One region of the Herbaspirillum sp. RTI4 genome, then DNA from elsewhere that is predicted to be linked to it. Evidence: predicted binding sites of a transcription regulator. Region 1 holds the regulator's gene; each other region holds the start of a gene.
The links. The regulator sigma-54, encoded in region 1, starts transcription at its own class of promoters, with help from an activator protein. The targets are predictions, from matches to a motif close to TGGCANGNAANCTGCTTT.
Positions count from the first base shown of each region.

Region 1 (3,088 bases):
GCCGGGCAGAATTTTATGCCGTCCACAATACCGTTGACGGTGTCAGCAAGACGGGCGCAGGCCGCGTCACCGCCGTCCTGCAGCCACGGGTAGCCGCGCCAGCGCCGACTGCCTCGCCAATGCAAACACCAACGCCAACGCCAACATCATCGTCTACGCTGGCGCCGACGCCGGTTGCGCCCAACACGGCACCGCTGGCCGTGCCAGCTCCAAAAGAGGAAAGCAAATGACCAGTAGTTCGCTGATCGTCCGTGGCTTGAAGAAAAGCTACGGCGCACGTCAGGTAGTGCACGATGTCTCGCTGGAAGTTGCCAGCGGCGAAGTCATCGGCTTGCTCGGCCCTAACGGTGCCGGCAAGACCACCTCGTTTTACATGATCGTCGGACTGGTGCCGTCGGATGGCGGCAAGATCGATCTCGACGGTGTCGATATCTCGTATCTGCCTATCCACAGCCGCGCCAAACTCGGCCTGTCTTATCTGCCGCAGGAAGCCTCAGTATTTCGCAAACTCAGCGTGGAAGACAATATTCGCGCCGTGCTCGAACTGCAGCAACAAGACGGAAAACCGCTGCCCAAGGCCCTGATCGATGCGCGACTCGACCAGTTGCTGCACGAATTGCAAATTGAAAAATTGCGCGAAAGCCAGGCGCTGTCGTTATCGGGCGGCGAACGCCGACGGGTCGAGATCGCCCGCGCACTGGCTACCAGCCCTCGTTTTGTATTGCTGGACGAACCGTTTGCCGGGATCGATCCGATCGCGGTGATCGAAATCCAGCGCATCGTGCGCTTCCTGAAAGAACGCGGCATCGGCGTGCTGATTACCGACCATAACGTGCGCGAAACGCTGGGCATTTGCGACCGCGCCTACATCATCAATCAAGGCACCGTGCTGGCCAGCGGCAGCCCGGACGAGATCATCGCCAATGAATCGGTGCGCCGCGTTTATCTGGGGGAACATTTCCGCATGTAAGCGGAACGCACTCCATCGATGAAACAATCCCTTCAGCTCCGCACTTCGCAACATTTAGCATTGACGCCGCAATTGCAGCAGTCGATACGTTTGTTGCAACTGTCCACGCTGGAAATGCAACAGGAACTGGAACAGATCCTGAGCGACAACCCGCTGCTGGAGCGCCTCGACGATGCGCTGGACAACTCCGTGCGTCTGCTGGCTGATGGCGCACTGGGCAGTACCAGCGCCCTGTCGCCGGCAGAAACTGCGGCCGACACCGGCACCACAGGCAGCGAGACGGACAACAGTGGCGAAGCGGGAGGACAGCAAGAAGCCAGCGACAGCAGCACCGCTAACGAAGCAGAGTGGAGTTTTGACGATGTCGCACGCGGCACAAAAACCTCCGACGATGAAGATTCGCGGCCGCAACTGGAAGCGCATTTCCTGACACTGCGCGAGCATCTGCTGCAGGAAGCTGGCCAGACCATGTGCTGCCAGCGTGATCGCGCACTGTTGGAACTGGTCATCGACGCCATCGATGAGCGCGGCTATCTGGAAGAGCCGCTGGAAGAAATTTATGCGCGCCTGCCGGAAGAGTTGGAAATTGAATTCGATGAGCTGACACTGGCACTGACGCTGCTGCAAAGTTTCGATCCGGCCGGGGTTGGCGCACGCGACGCTGCCGAATGTCTGGCGCTGCAAATCAAGCGCCTGCCGAAAATTCCCTTCGTGACGCGACGTCTGGCGCTGTCGATTGTCCAGACTTGCCTGCCGCTTTTTGCGCAGCGCGATTTCAATAAAATCAAAAAAGCGCTGGTCTGTGACGATGAGGATCTGCGCGAAGCGCAAGCCGTTATCCGGCAGTGCAATCCGCATCCCGGCGCGGCATTCCTTTCAGGCCGCTCCGACTACGTAGCGCCGGACGTGATCGTTAAAGAAGGCAAGCTGGGATGGCAAGTCACGCTTAATCACGAGGTCATGCCGCGCTTGCGCGTCAACGCCATGTATGCCAACGCCATGAAGCAGCACAAGGGCGAAGGCGCGCTCGTGTCGCAATTGCAGGAAGCGAAATGGCTGATCAAAAATATGCGTCAGCGCTTCGACACCATACTGCGCGTGGCACAGGCCATCGTGGAGCGGCAGAAGAATTTTTTCTCGCACGGCGCAGTCGCCATGCGCCCTCTGGTACTGCGTGAAATAGCTGATACACTCGGTTTACACGAAAGCACCATCTCGCGCGTAACCACCCAGAAATACATGCTCACGCCACATGGCATGTTCGAATTGAAATATTTCTTCGGCAGCCATGTGTCCACCGAAGCAGGCGGAGAAGCCTCCTCTACCGCCATACGCGCACTGATCAAACAATTGATAGGAGCCGAAGATACAAAAAACCCCTTGTCAGATAGCAAGATTGCAGACATGCTGTCTGAACAGGGAATGGTTGTTGCAAGACGGACTGTCGCAAAATACCGCGATGTCCTGAAAATCCCCCCTGTAGCGCTGCGCAAGTCCTTGTAACTGTTTTGTGGGAAGTCTCTGAGCAAGCATTGCGCGTATCGCCGTCCCGTGACTCCGGGATTGCGCCGCACAAGTACTTGCACCGGGATTTTTTTATACTAGTCACTGTGTCCGGACGCACTCGATCAACACACCGATCAGGCAATCCGGCGGCAAACACCGGGCCGCAAGGCTCAAGGATCCAACCGGATAATCATCCGATGCCGGACCTCCAGTGACACTATCCGAAGGAGAGTCGTATGAATCTGACAATCAGCGGGCATCACCTCGATGTAACACCAGCCATCCGTGAATACGTCATGACCAAGGTCGAACGTATCAAACGCCATTTCGACCACGTCATCGACGTCAGCGTCGTCCTCACCGTCGATAAACTGACAGAAAAGGAAAAACGGCAGAAAGCGGAAATCAATGTCCATATCAAGGGCAAAGATATTCACGTGGAAAGTCTCGCGCACGACCTGTACGCCGCAATCGATGCACTGATCGACAAACTGGATCGCCAAGTATTGAAGCACAAGGGCCAGCTACAAGATCATCAATCGGACGTTAAACGCCTGCCAATCGACATCGAAGCAGCGACTTAATAACCCGCCGCGCCAAAAGCGCAGCATT
Region 1 covers NZ_JAVIWQ010000002.1:1,173,400-1,176,487, reverse strand. The annotation lists gene lptA (lipopolysaccharide transport periplasmic protein LptA) at 1-230, shown strand, start outside; gene lptB (LPS export ABC transporter ATP-binding protein) at 227-970, shown strand; gene RGU70_RS05550 (RNA polymerase factor sigma-54) at 989-2,473, shown strand; gene hpf (ribosome hibernation-promoting factor, HPF/YfiA family) at 2,713-3,060, shown strand.

Region 2 (3,088 bases), 420 kb from region 1:
TAAGATTCACCATCACTGCGCTTTCAGCTTGCGCCATAAGGTAGTGCGGCTGATGCCGAGGAAGGCGGCTGCCGCAGCGCGGTCGCCATCGAAGCGCTTCAGGACGTCATTCAGGTTTTCCGGTATGCCGGTTGCTATTGCAGGGGGCGCTTCGGTTGAGATTCCTGCTGCGTTGTTGGCGGCATGCCCCACATCAGCCTTCACGGCAGTGGTCAGAATTTCCGGCGCGATGCGCGCAATCAGGTTCGGCGTCAGTGCCTGCAAGGGTTCTGCCGCCAGGAATAGCGCCAGACGTTCCATCACATTGCGCAGTTCGCGCACATTGCCGGGCCAGTTGTGCGCTGTCAGCAGAGTCTGGCAATGGACGATTTCAGCGGAGAGGTTGGGGTGCGGTCGCACATCCAGCGCCGCCATGGCGTTTTTGAGGCACCACTCGGCCAGCGGCACGATATCTTCGCGTCGTTCGCGCAGGGGCGGCAGTCTTAGCCGCAACACTGCCAGCCGGTAAAACAGATCAGCGCGAAAACGTCCGTCGCGCACCCGTTGTTCCAGATCGCAATGGGTGGCGCTGAGGATGCGCACATCGACCGGAATCGGCCTTGAGCTGCCGACCCGCACTACTTCCCGTTCTTCCAGCACGCGCAGCAGCCGTGTTTGCAGTCCCAGCGGCATTTCGCCGATTTCATCGAGGAACAGGGTGCCGCCATGCGCGGCTTCAAACAATCCGGCGCGACCGCCCCGGCGCGAGCCGGTAAAAGCGCCTTCTTCGTAGCCGAATAATTCGGATTCCAGCAAGGATTCTGCCAGTGCGCCGCAATTGACGGCGACGAAGGGCCGATGCTCCGAGGCCCGGCCTTGCGTGCGAGGATGTTCGCGATGGATGGCCTGCGCCACCAGTTCCTTGCCGCTGCCGGTTTCGCCCTCAATCAAGACCGTGGCAGGCGAGCGGGCGAATAGCGTGACGGCGTCGCGCACGGTGTCCATGGCAGCCGAGGTGCCGCGCAGATCGCTGAGGCGGTGGCGGGTGCGCAGAGCGGCGGCGACCGGCACATTGCGTCCGCGTTGCACTTCCAGTTGCGTGAGTCTGGCCAGTTCCAGTGCATCGTCGAAGGCCTGGCGTATGGTGGCTGGGGAGTAGACGAAGATACCGTGTAGTCCTGCTTCTTCGGCCAGATCGGTAATCAGCCCGGCGCCGACGATGGCCTTGATTCCGGCCGCTTTCAATTCAATGAGCTGGGCGCGCGCGTCTTCTTCGGTGGCATAGGTGCGTTGCACGATGTCGAGTTCGAACGTGGCCTGGAAGTCGGCCAGCTCGGGCAGGGTGCGCTGGTACATGATGAGGCCGATATGCGGTGTCAGGCGACGCGCCTGCGCCAATGCGCGCAGGATGTCGAAACCGCTGGCCTTGGCGGTGATGACCGGTACCGACAGCCGGTTTTTCAGGTAAGCGCCGTTGGAACCGGCGGCGATGATGGCGTCGCAGCGTTCGTGATCGAGCCGTGCGCGGATATGCCGTACCGCGTCGTCGAAGCCGAGATTGATCGGTTCGATGATGGCCTGATCGTCGTATTCGAGGCTGATGTCGCGGAACAAGTCGGACAGGCGCGATACCGATACCGTCCAGATGACGGGTTTGTCGGTTTGCTCATGGGTGAAGGAGTTGGGTTGTTTCATTTTTGTTTCAGGTGTTTCATTTTAAATTCAAGTTGAAACATTGTAACGCACTATGCAACGTCGGCTGGCTCGTGCGTGGAATGTGTTTTTCACCGGTTTTTCGCGGTAAGCGATTGATTTTTATCATCAAATTTTTTATGGCGGCGAAATCGGCTTGCCTGGTCGACGTCTGATTCAACGATGGCACGCCGTTTGCAATAAGAACGGGGAGCAGATAGTCGCGCCGCAATGCCTCATCGGATTTGCAGTGATGAAGCAACGGGTGCCGTCATTTGACACTGCTCTCTATTTTCTAAAGGTATCTCTCATGCCCATCGAATCTCCAGGCGCAGCTCTGCGCAAAGCGGTACGCGAAGAATCCCCCTTGCAAATTGTCGGTGCGATTAACGCTAACCATGCGCTGCTGGCCAAACGTGCCGGTTTCCGCGCCATTTATTTGTCCGGCGGCGGTGTGGCTGCCGGTTCGCTCGGTTTGCCCGATCTCGGTATTTCCAATCTGGATGATGTGCTGACCGATGTGCGGCGTATTACCGATGTCTGCGATCTGCCCTTGCTGGTCGATGCCGATACCGGTTTCGGTTCGTCTGCTTTCAATGTGGCGCGCACGGTCAAGTCGATGATCAAGTTCGGCGCAGCTGGCCTGCACATCGAAGATCAGGTCGGAGCCAAGCGCTGCGGTCACCGTCCTAACAAGGAAATCGTCAGCAAGCAGGAGATGGTTGATCGCATCAAGGCGGCGGTCGACGCCCGTACCGACGATCAGTTCGTCATCATGGCGCGTACCGATGCGCTGGCGGTGGAGGGGCTGGAATCGGCGCTGGAGCGGGCGATTGCCTGCGTCGAAGCCGGTGCAGACATGATCTTCCCGGAAGCGATCACCGATCTGGCGATGTACCGCCAGTTCGCCGCCGCCGTCAAGGTGCCGGTGCTGGCCAATATCACTGAATTCGGCGCCACGCCTTTATTTACCGTGGAAGAGCTGAAAAGCGCCGATGTCGGCATCGTGCTTTATCCCTTGTCGGCGTTTCGCGCCATGAACAAGGCGGCGGAAAATGTGTTCACCGCCATCCGCCGCGACGGTACGCAAAAGAATGTTATCGATTCCATGCAAACCCGGATGGAGTTGTACGACCGCATCAATTACCACTCGTATGAGCAAAGCCTGGATGCCTTGTTCGCGCAGCAAAAACAGAACCACGTTTAGGAGATGACGATGACTGAACCACAAGCAACTGCTTTCAAGCCTAAAAAATCGGTGGCGCTGTCGGGTGTGACCGCCGGTAACACCGCGCTGTGCACCGTCGGCAAAACCGGCAACGACTTGCATTACCGCGGTTACGACATTCTCGATATCGCCGATAGCTGCGAATTCGAAGAAATCGCCCATCTGCTGGTGCATGGCAAACTGCCGACC
Region 2 covers NZ_JAVIWQ010000002.1:1,595,548-1,598,635, forward strand. The annotation lists gene RGU70_RS07335 (ABC transporter ATP-binding protein) at 1-3, shown strand, start outside; gene prpR (propionate catabolism operon regulatory protein PrpR) at 13-1,674, opposite strand; gene prpB (methylisocitrate lyase) at 1,982-2,878, shown strand; gene prpC (2-methylcitrate synthase) at 2,888-3,088, shown strand, end outside.
Region 2: prpB (methylisocitrate lyase) is a predicted target of sigma-54. The motif match lies at 1,856-1,873, and genes of this name have one in related genera.

Region 3 (3,088 bases), 1.1 Mb from region 1:
GGCAGAAGTCGAAGCATCCAAGTTCGATCTGGCCTATATTTCGCTCGACGGTAACATCGGCTGCCTGGTCAACGGCGCTGGTCTGGCAATGGCCACCATGGACACCATCAAGCTGTTCGGCGGCGAACCTGCCAACTTCCTGGACGTGGGCGGCGGAGCAACGACAGAGAAAGTCACAGAAGCCTTCAAGATCATGCTCAAGAATCCTGAGCTGAAAGCCATTCTGGTCAACATTTTCGGCGGCATCATGCGCTGCGATGTGATCGCTGAAGGCGTGATCGCTGCTTCTAAAGCAGTATCGCTGAAGGTGCCACTGGTCGTGCGCATGAAGGGAACCAATGAGGAAATCGGCAAGAAACTGCTGGCCGACTCCGGTTTGCCCATCATTGCGGCAGACAGTATGGAAGAAGCTGCGCAAAAGGTAGTCGCAGCAGCTAACGGTAAATAATAGGACAAGGAACAGACATGTCGATCCTGATCAACAAAGATACTAAAGTTATCACCCAAGGCATCACCGGCAAGACCGGCCAGTACCATACCCGCGGCTGCCGCGATTATGCGAACGGCAAGGCTGCATTCGTTGCTGGTGTGAACCCGAAAAAAGCCGGCGAAGATTTCGAAGGCATCCCGATTTTTGCTACCGTCGCTGACGCGAAGGCACAAACCGGCGCCAACGTTTCCGTCATTTACGTGCCGCCAGCCGGCGCTGCTGCGGCGATCTGGGAAGCGGTCGAAGCCGACCTCGATCTGGCCATCTGTATCACTGAAGGTATTCCAGTCCGTGACATGCTGGCACTGAAAGACCGCATGGCGAAGTCAGGCAGCAAGACTTTGCTGCTGGGCCCTAACTGCCCAGGTCTGATTACGCCCGATGAAATCAAGATCGGTATCATGCCAGGCCATATCCACAAAAAGGGCCGCATCGGCGTCGTCTCGCGCTCCGGCACGCTGACGTATGAAGCAGTCGGTCAACTGACCGCGCTTGGCCTTGGCCAATCGTCGGCAGTCGGTATCGGCGGCGACCCAATCAACGGTCTCAAGCACATCGACATCATGAGAATGTTCAATGATGATCCTGATACTGACGCCGTCATCATGATTGGTGAAATCGGCGGTCCTGACGAAGCGAATGCTTCTTACTGGATCAAAGACAACATGAAAAAACCAGTGGTCGGCTTTATTGCTGGCGTCACTGCGCCAGCAGGCAAGCGCATGGGTCATGCCGGTGCCTTGATTTCTGGTGGTGCAGACACAGCAGAAGCCAAGCTGGCCATCATGGAAGCTTGCGGCATTACGGTCACACGCAACCCGTCCGAAATGGCGCGTTTGTTGAAGGCAATGCTGTAATTCGGACTGTTTAATCAGACCGGCTTGCTGAAAACGATAAGGGGAGCTGCGGCTCCCCTTATGCGTGGTGCGGATGAAGTGCGCTCATGGTGTGTCCGCCACGGCGTGGATGGGGTCTCTTATCCTCCAGTCCCGAACGAAATCCTTAGGCAATCTGCAAGCGTCATTTGACAAGCGTCGTTTAGAAAGTAAAAATTTGAGACTTGTTTCGGATTTCATTGATTTCATGGCGAGATCTGATTCCGTCAAGTCGTAGCAAAAAAGTTTCACGGAACCTGCTGCAAGGAAACGCACAGGATCGCTCAATACCTATTTCATTTTCGATCGGAATCGCATGGACAGCACTAATGGCGCAGATAAAAAAGAAGAAGCACCAACCGGACGTCGGATCAAGGGATTTACGTTGATCGAATTGATGGTGGTGCTGGGGATTATCGGTTTGCTGGCCTCATTTGCGATACCGCAATACCGTAATTACATGGTGCGGACCCGTGTGGTCGAAGGCCTCAATCTGGCCTCCGGTGCCAAGCTGGCGGTAGCCGAGGCTGCCCAGGCGCAGGTGATGGGCAAGGCATTGACGGCGGCGCAAGTCGCGTACACCTCGCCGGAGTCGACGCCGAATGTCGAGAGTATCGCTGTTGGCGAGGGTGGTGTTGTGACGATCACCTATAAAGCCGGCATCGGCGATGTCAATGTCACGTCGCCTACGCTGACCCTGGTACCGACATTTGGTGCCGGCGCGATCAGTTGGCAATGTGTCGCAGCAGGGGTGGCGCAGGAAACGCCGGCAGGCAGCACAACAAATACCCTCTTCGCCGCAGGTACCTTGCCCAAGCAATTCGCACCGGCAAACTGCCGCGGAGCGTGATCCTCAGGGATTAATCGTACTTACCGGAACCGGGGACTGAGAACCGAGCCAGATTTGATCTGACACTGTCTGCCTGATCAAAAACAGTTCGGTTATTTGCAGACTCTAGTCCCCCAGGTCGATCCGTGCCGCCAGAGGCAAGTCCACTGGCAGTTCGTAGTGAGAGATCACCCATGCGCGCGCAGGGTGATCTGCTACTGACCTCAAATGCGTCAGCACAAAATCAATCGATGCCTGGTCGAGTGCGGCGAAGGGCTCATCAATCAAGGTCAGGACAGCGCCGGAAGCAAAGGCCGCAGCGAGCCAGACTTTACGTTTTGAGCCGGTCGATAACCTGAACAGCTCTTTTTCAAGATGCGGCTGCAGAGACAAACCGTCAATCAAGGTGGCCAACAGCGGCTCGTTAAATTCGGGGTGCAGGCCTTGCTGCAATTTGAAATAAGCGATTGCCGTCATCGGATCAAACGCATCGGAACGCGGATTGGTGGCAAACACTTGCTGCCGGTATGCAGCCGGATTGTCGCTCAGGCAGGCATCATTCAGTTGCAAACGACCGGATTGTGCCGCCAACTCCCCCGCCAGCAAACGCAGCAGCGTCGTTTTTCCTCTGCCATCCCCGCCAAGAACCAGGGTAATCCCCGGGGGAATGTCGGCAGACCAGTCTGCGAACAGCGGATGATCGGGATAAGCGAAGCAAAGCTGGCTGGCTTGCAGAACGAGGGGCTTGCGAGTGGAGAGAGCTTCGATAGATCCGCCTGTGGGGTCGTATTAAGAATGCACACTGAACAAGAGAAATAAGTGTCCCTCTGCGATCATCAGTGAAGTGGAATTGAGTTGCTTGCGGACACACTCGAGAGCATCCTAATTCTGCTT
Region 3 covers NZ_JAVIWQ010000002.1:57,738-60,825, reverse strand. The annotation lists gene sucC (ADP-forming succinate--CoA ligase subunit beta) at 1-448, shown strand, start outside; gene sucD (succinate--CoA ligase subunit alpha) at 466-1,347, shown strand; gene RGU70_RS00505 (pilin) at 1,682-2,215, shown strand; gene RGU70_RS00500 (ABC transporter ATP-binding protein) at 2,321-2,863, opposite strand; gene moaC (cyclic pyranopterin monophosphate synthase MoaC) at 3,087-3,088, opposite strand, start outside.
Region 3: RGU70_RS00505 (pilin) is a predicted target of sigma-54. The motif match lies at 1,612-1,629, and genes of this name have one in related genera.

Region 4 (3,088 bases), 1.0 Mb from region 1:
CGTTCTCAGCGCGCTGGAAAAAGGCGACCTCGCACAAGCCCAGCATCACATGGCACACCATTTGCAGCATTGTGAAGAACGCGTACAGCCGGAAGCCAGCGAAGGCTTCGACCTGCGCAATGTCCTGGGGAAATCCATATCGTGAATGCCAAACTGCCTGAGCCTTATCCGCGTGAGCCTTATCCGCGTGACCCTTATCCGCGTGACCTGATCGGCTACGGTCGCCGTCCACCGCATGCGCGCTGGCCGCGCAGCGCCCGCATCGCGGTGCAGTTCGTCCTCAATTACGAAGAAGGCGGCGAAAGCAATGTGCTGCACGGCGACGCCGGTTCCGAACAGTTTTTGTCGGACATCATCGGCGCGGCCTCCTACCCGGCGCGGCACATGTCGCTGGAATCGCTGTACGAATACGGATCGCGGGCGGGCGTCTGGCGCATCCTGCGCGAATTTGAAAAACGCAACCTGCCGCTAACCGTCTTCGGCGTTGCCATGGCCTTGCAGCGTCATCCCGATTTAGCGCAAGCCTGCGGCGAACTCGGCCATGAAATCGCCTGCCACGGCTGGCGTTGGCTGCATTATCAGGAAGTCGATATCGACACCGAGCGCGAACACATGCGCATCGGCGTGGAAACTCTGCGCCAACTGACCGGCACCGCGCCGCTCGGCTGGTACACCGGACGCGATTCGCCGCACACCCGGCAGCTACTGGTCGAACACGGCGGCTTCATTTACGACTCCGATTATTACGGCGACGACCTGCCGCTCTGGACCGAAGTGCAGCTCAGTGATGGTAGCCGCCATCCGCATCTGATCGTGCCCTATGCGCTCGACAGCAACGACATGCGCTTCGCTTCACCGCAGGGCTTCAATACCGCCGACCATTTTTATGCGTATCTGAAAGACAGCTTTGATGTGCTGTACGAGGAAGGCGATCCGCAAGGTCTGAACGCGCCGAAGATGTTGTCGGTCGGCATGCATTGCCGCTTGCTGGGCCGGCCGGGACGCTTCCGTGCCTTGCAGCGCTTTCTGGATTATCTGGAAACCAAGGAGCATGTCTGGATTTGCCGCCGCATCGATATCGCCCGCCACTGGCATGCCTACCATCCCTATCGGCCGGACGGCATTTAGCGAGTTCTGATTCCATTACCGCTCGCCGCAAAACGGTGCAACTGCCCGATTGCGGTGAAGGCGCTCACCAACTTGTTGCGCATTGGCTGCCGCATTGTTGACGATCTGAGTATTTCTTCGCGCACAACGTAAGGCATGCCAAGTGGCATAGTGCTTGCGTCTATCCGACTTTCCCTCTCCGCCAAAAGGCAAGCAGATGAACGCCCCTATTGCTGACCAGCAAACGCCCGCCTTTACCGTTCCCCTGATCGATATCACCCCGTTCCAGCATGGCGACGCGGCACAAAAGCAAGCCGTCGCCGCGCAGATCGACTGCGCCGCACGCGAAGTCGGCTTCATGCAGATTACCGGCCACGGCATTCCAGATAGCGCAATCGTCGGCTTGCAGAGCGCCATTGATGGATTTTTCAGTTTGCCGGCGCAGCAAAAACTGGCCTGGCAACCGCCCTCGGTGGATATTAATCGCGGCTACAACGGCCCGCTCAGCGAACGTCTCAGCTACAGTCTGGGCGTCACCTCGCCGGCCGATCTGTTTGAAGCCTTCAACGTCGGCACTCAGGCATCCGCCTTTCCCGCATTGAAGCTGTCGGCGCGTGACTATCCCGCCAATATCTGGCCTGATCAGCCCCCCGCCTTCCAACAACAGGTACAGAACTGGTTCGACCATGCCGGCGCACTGGCGCACCGGCTCACACGGATTTTCGCGGTCGCGCTGGATTTGCCCGAAACCTACTTCATCGACTACACCGACCATTCCGTCGACATGCTGCGCATCAATCATTACCAGATGCCGGCGGCCGATCAGCGGCTGGAAGCGGGACAAATGGGCATGGGTGCGCATACCGATTACGGCATCGTGACCATCCTGTGGGCCGACAGGGTCACGCCCGGATTGCAGATTCTCGATAGCGGCGGCACATGGCACGACGTCACCCCCGCGCCCGGTGCATTGCTGATTAATCTGGGAGACATGCTGGCGCGCTGGACCAACGACCGCTGGCGCTCGACCATGCACCGCGTGCTGGCGCCGGTGGATGCCGCAGGCCGCATGGTGCGCCGCCGTTCAGCCGCCTACTTCCATGACGGCAACGCCGATGCGCTGATCTCCTGCCTGCCCGGTTGTACCGACGACACGCATCCGCCGCTGTATGCGCCGGTGACGGTGGCCGAACATCTGACGGCCAAGCTGGAAGGTTCGCGCGGACTGGCGCTTAACCCCGATGCGGTGCGTGAAGCCGCGCGGCTGAAGACTAGTCAGTCCGAACCTGAAGACTGAAAACCGCACCCTCGATTCGCCCATTTTCCGACCGGCTTGCAGCCGGATCCTTCGATACGCCCTGCGGGCTACTCAGGACGAACGGGAGGAGAGTCATAGCGAGCAGGAAAAGAATCATGGGCAGGTATTAATATCCCGCAAACAAGATTCCAACCTGCGTAGAAATACACAGACCCCTCGCCTTCTACTCGCGCACGGCACCACAACCCGCTCATCCTCTACTAGCGCACTACTACCCCACCCCAGACCGTTCATCCTCTACTAGCGCACTTACTACCCCACCCCAGACCGTTCGTCCCCTACTAGCGCACTACTACCCCGCCCCAAACCGTTCGTCCTCTACTAGCGCACTACTACCCCGCCCCAGACCGTTCATCCTCTACTTGCGCACTTCCTACGCCACCCCAGACCGTTCGTCCTCTACTAGCGCACTACTACCCCGCCCCAAACCGTTCATCCTCTACTAGCGCACTACTACCCCGCCCCAGACCGTTCGTCCCCTACTAGCGCACTACTACCCCGCCCCAGACCGTTCGTCCTGAGTAGCCCGCAGGGCGTATCGAAGGATCCGGCGATAGCCGGTCGAACCGCCCTCCTCACTCACGCATCAGGATGGAAACTCTTCCCTAACGACGCCGGTTGATTGAGCATGATGGTTTTCGGATCGCGGCAAATAATCACCAG
Region 4 covers NZ_JAVIWQ010000002.1:165,076-168,163, forward strand. The annotation lists gene RGU70_RS00960 (GntR family transcriptional regulator) at 1-145, shown strand, start outside; gene puuE (allantoinase PuuE) at 142-1,128, shown strand; gene RGU70_RS00970 (isopenicillin N synthase family dioxygenase) at 1,325-2,404, shown strand; gene RGU70_RS00975 (ABC transporter permease) at 3,005-3,088, opposite strand, start outside.
Region 4: RGU70_RS00970 (isopenicillin N synthase family dioxygenase) is a predicted target of sigma-54. The motif match lies at 1,272-1,289, and genes of this name have one in related genera.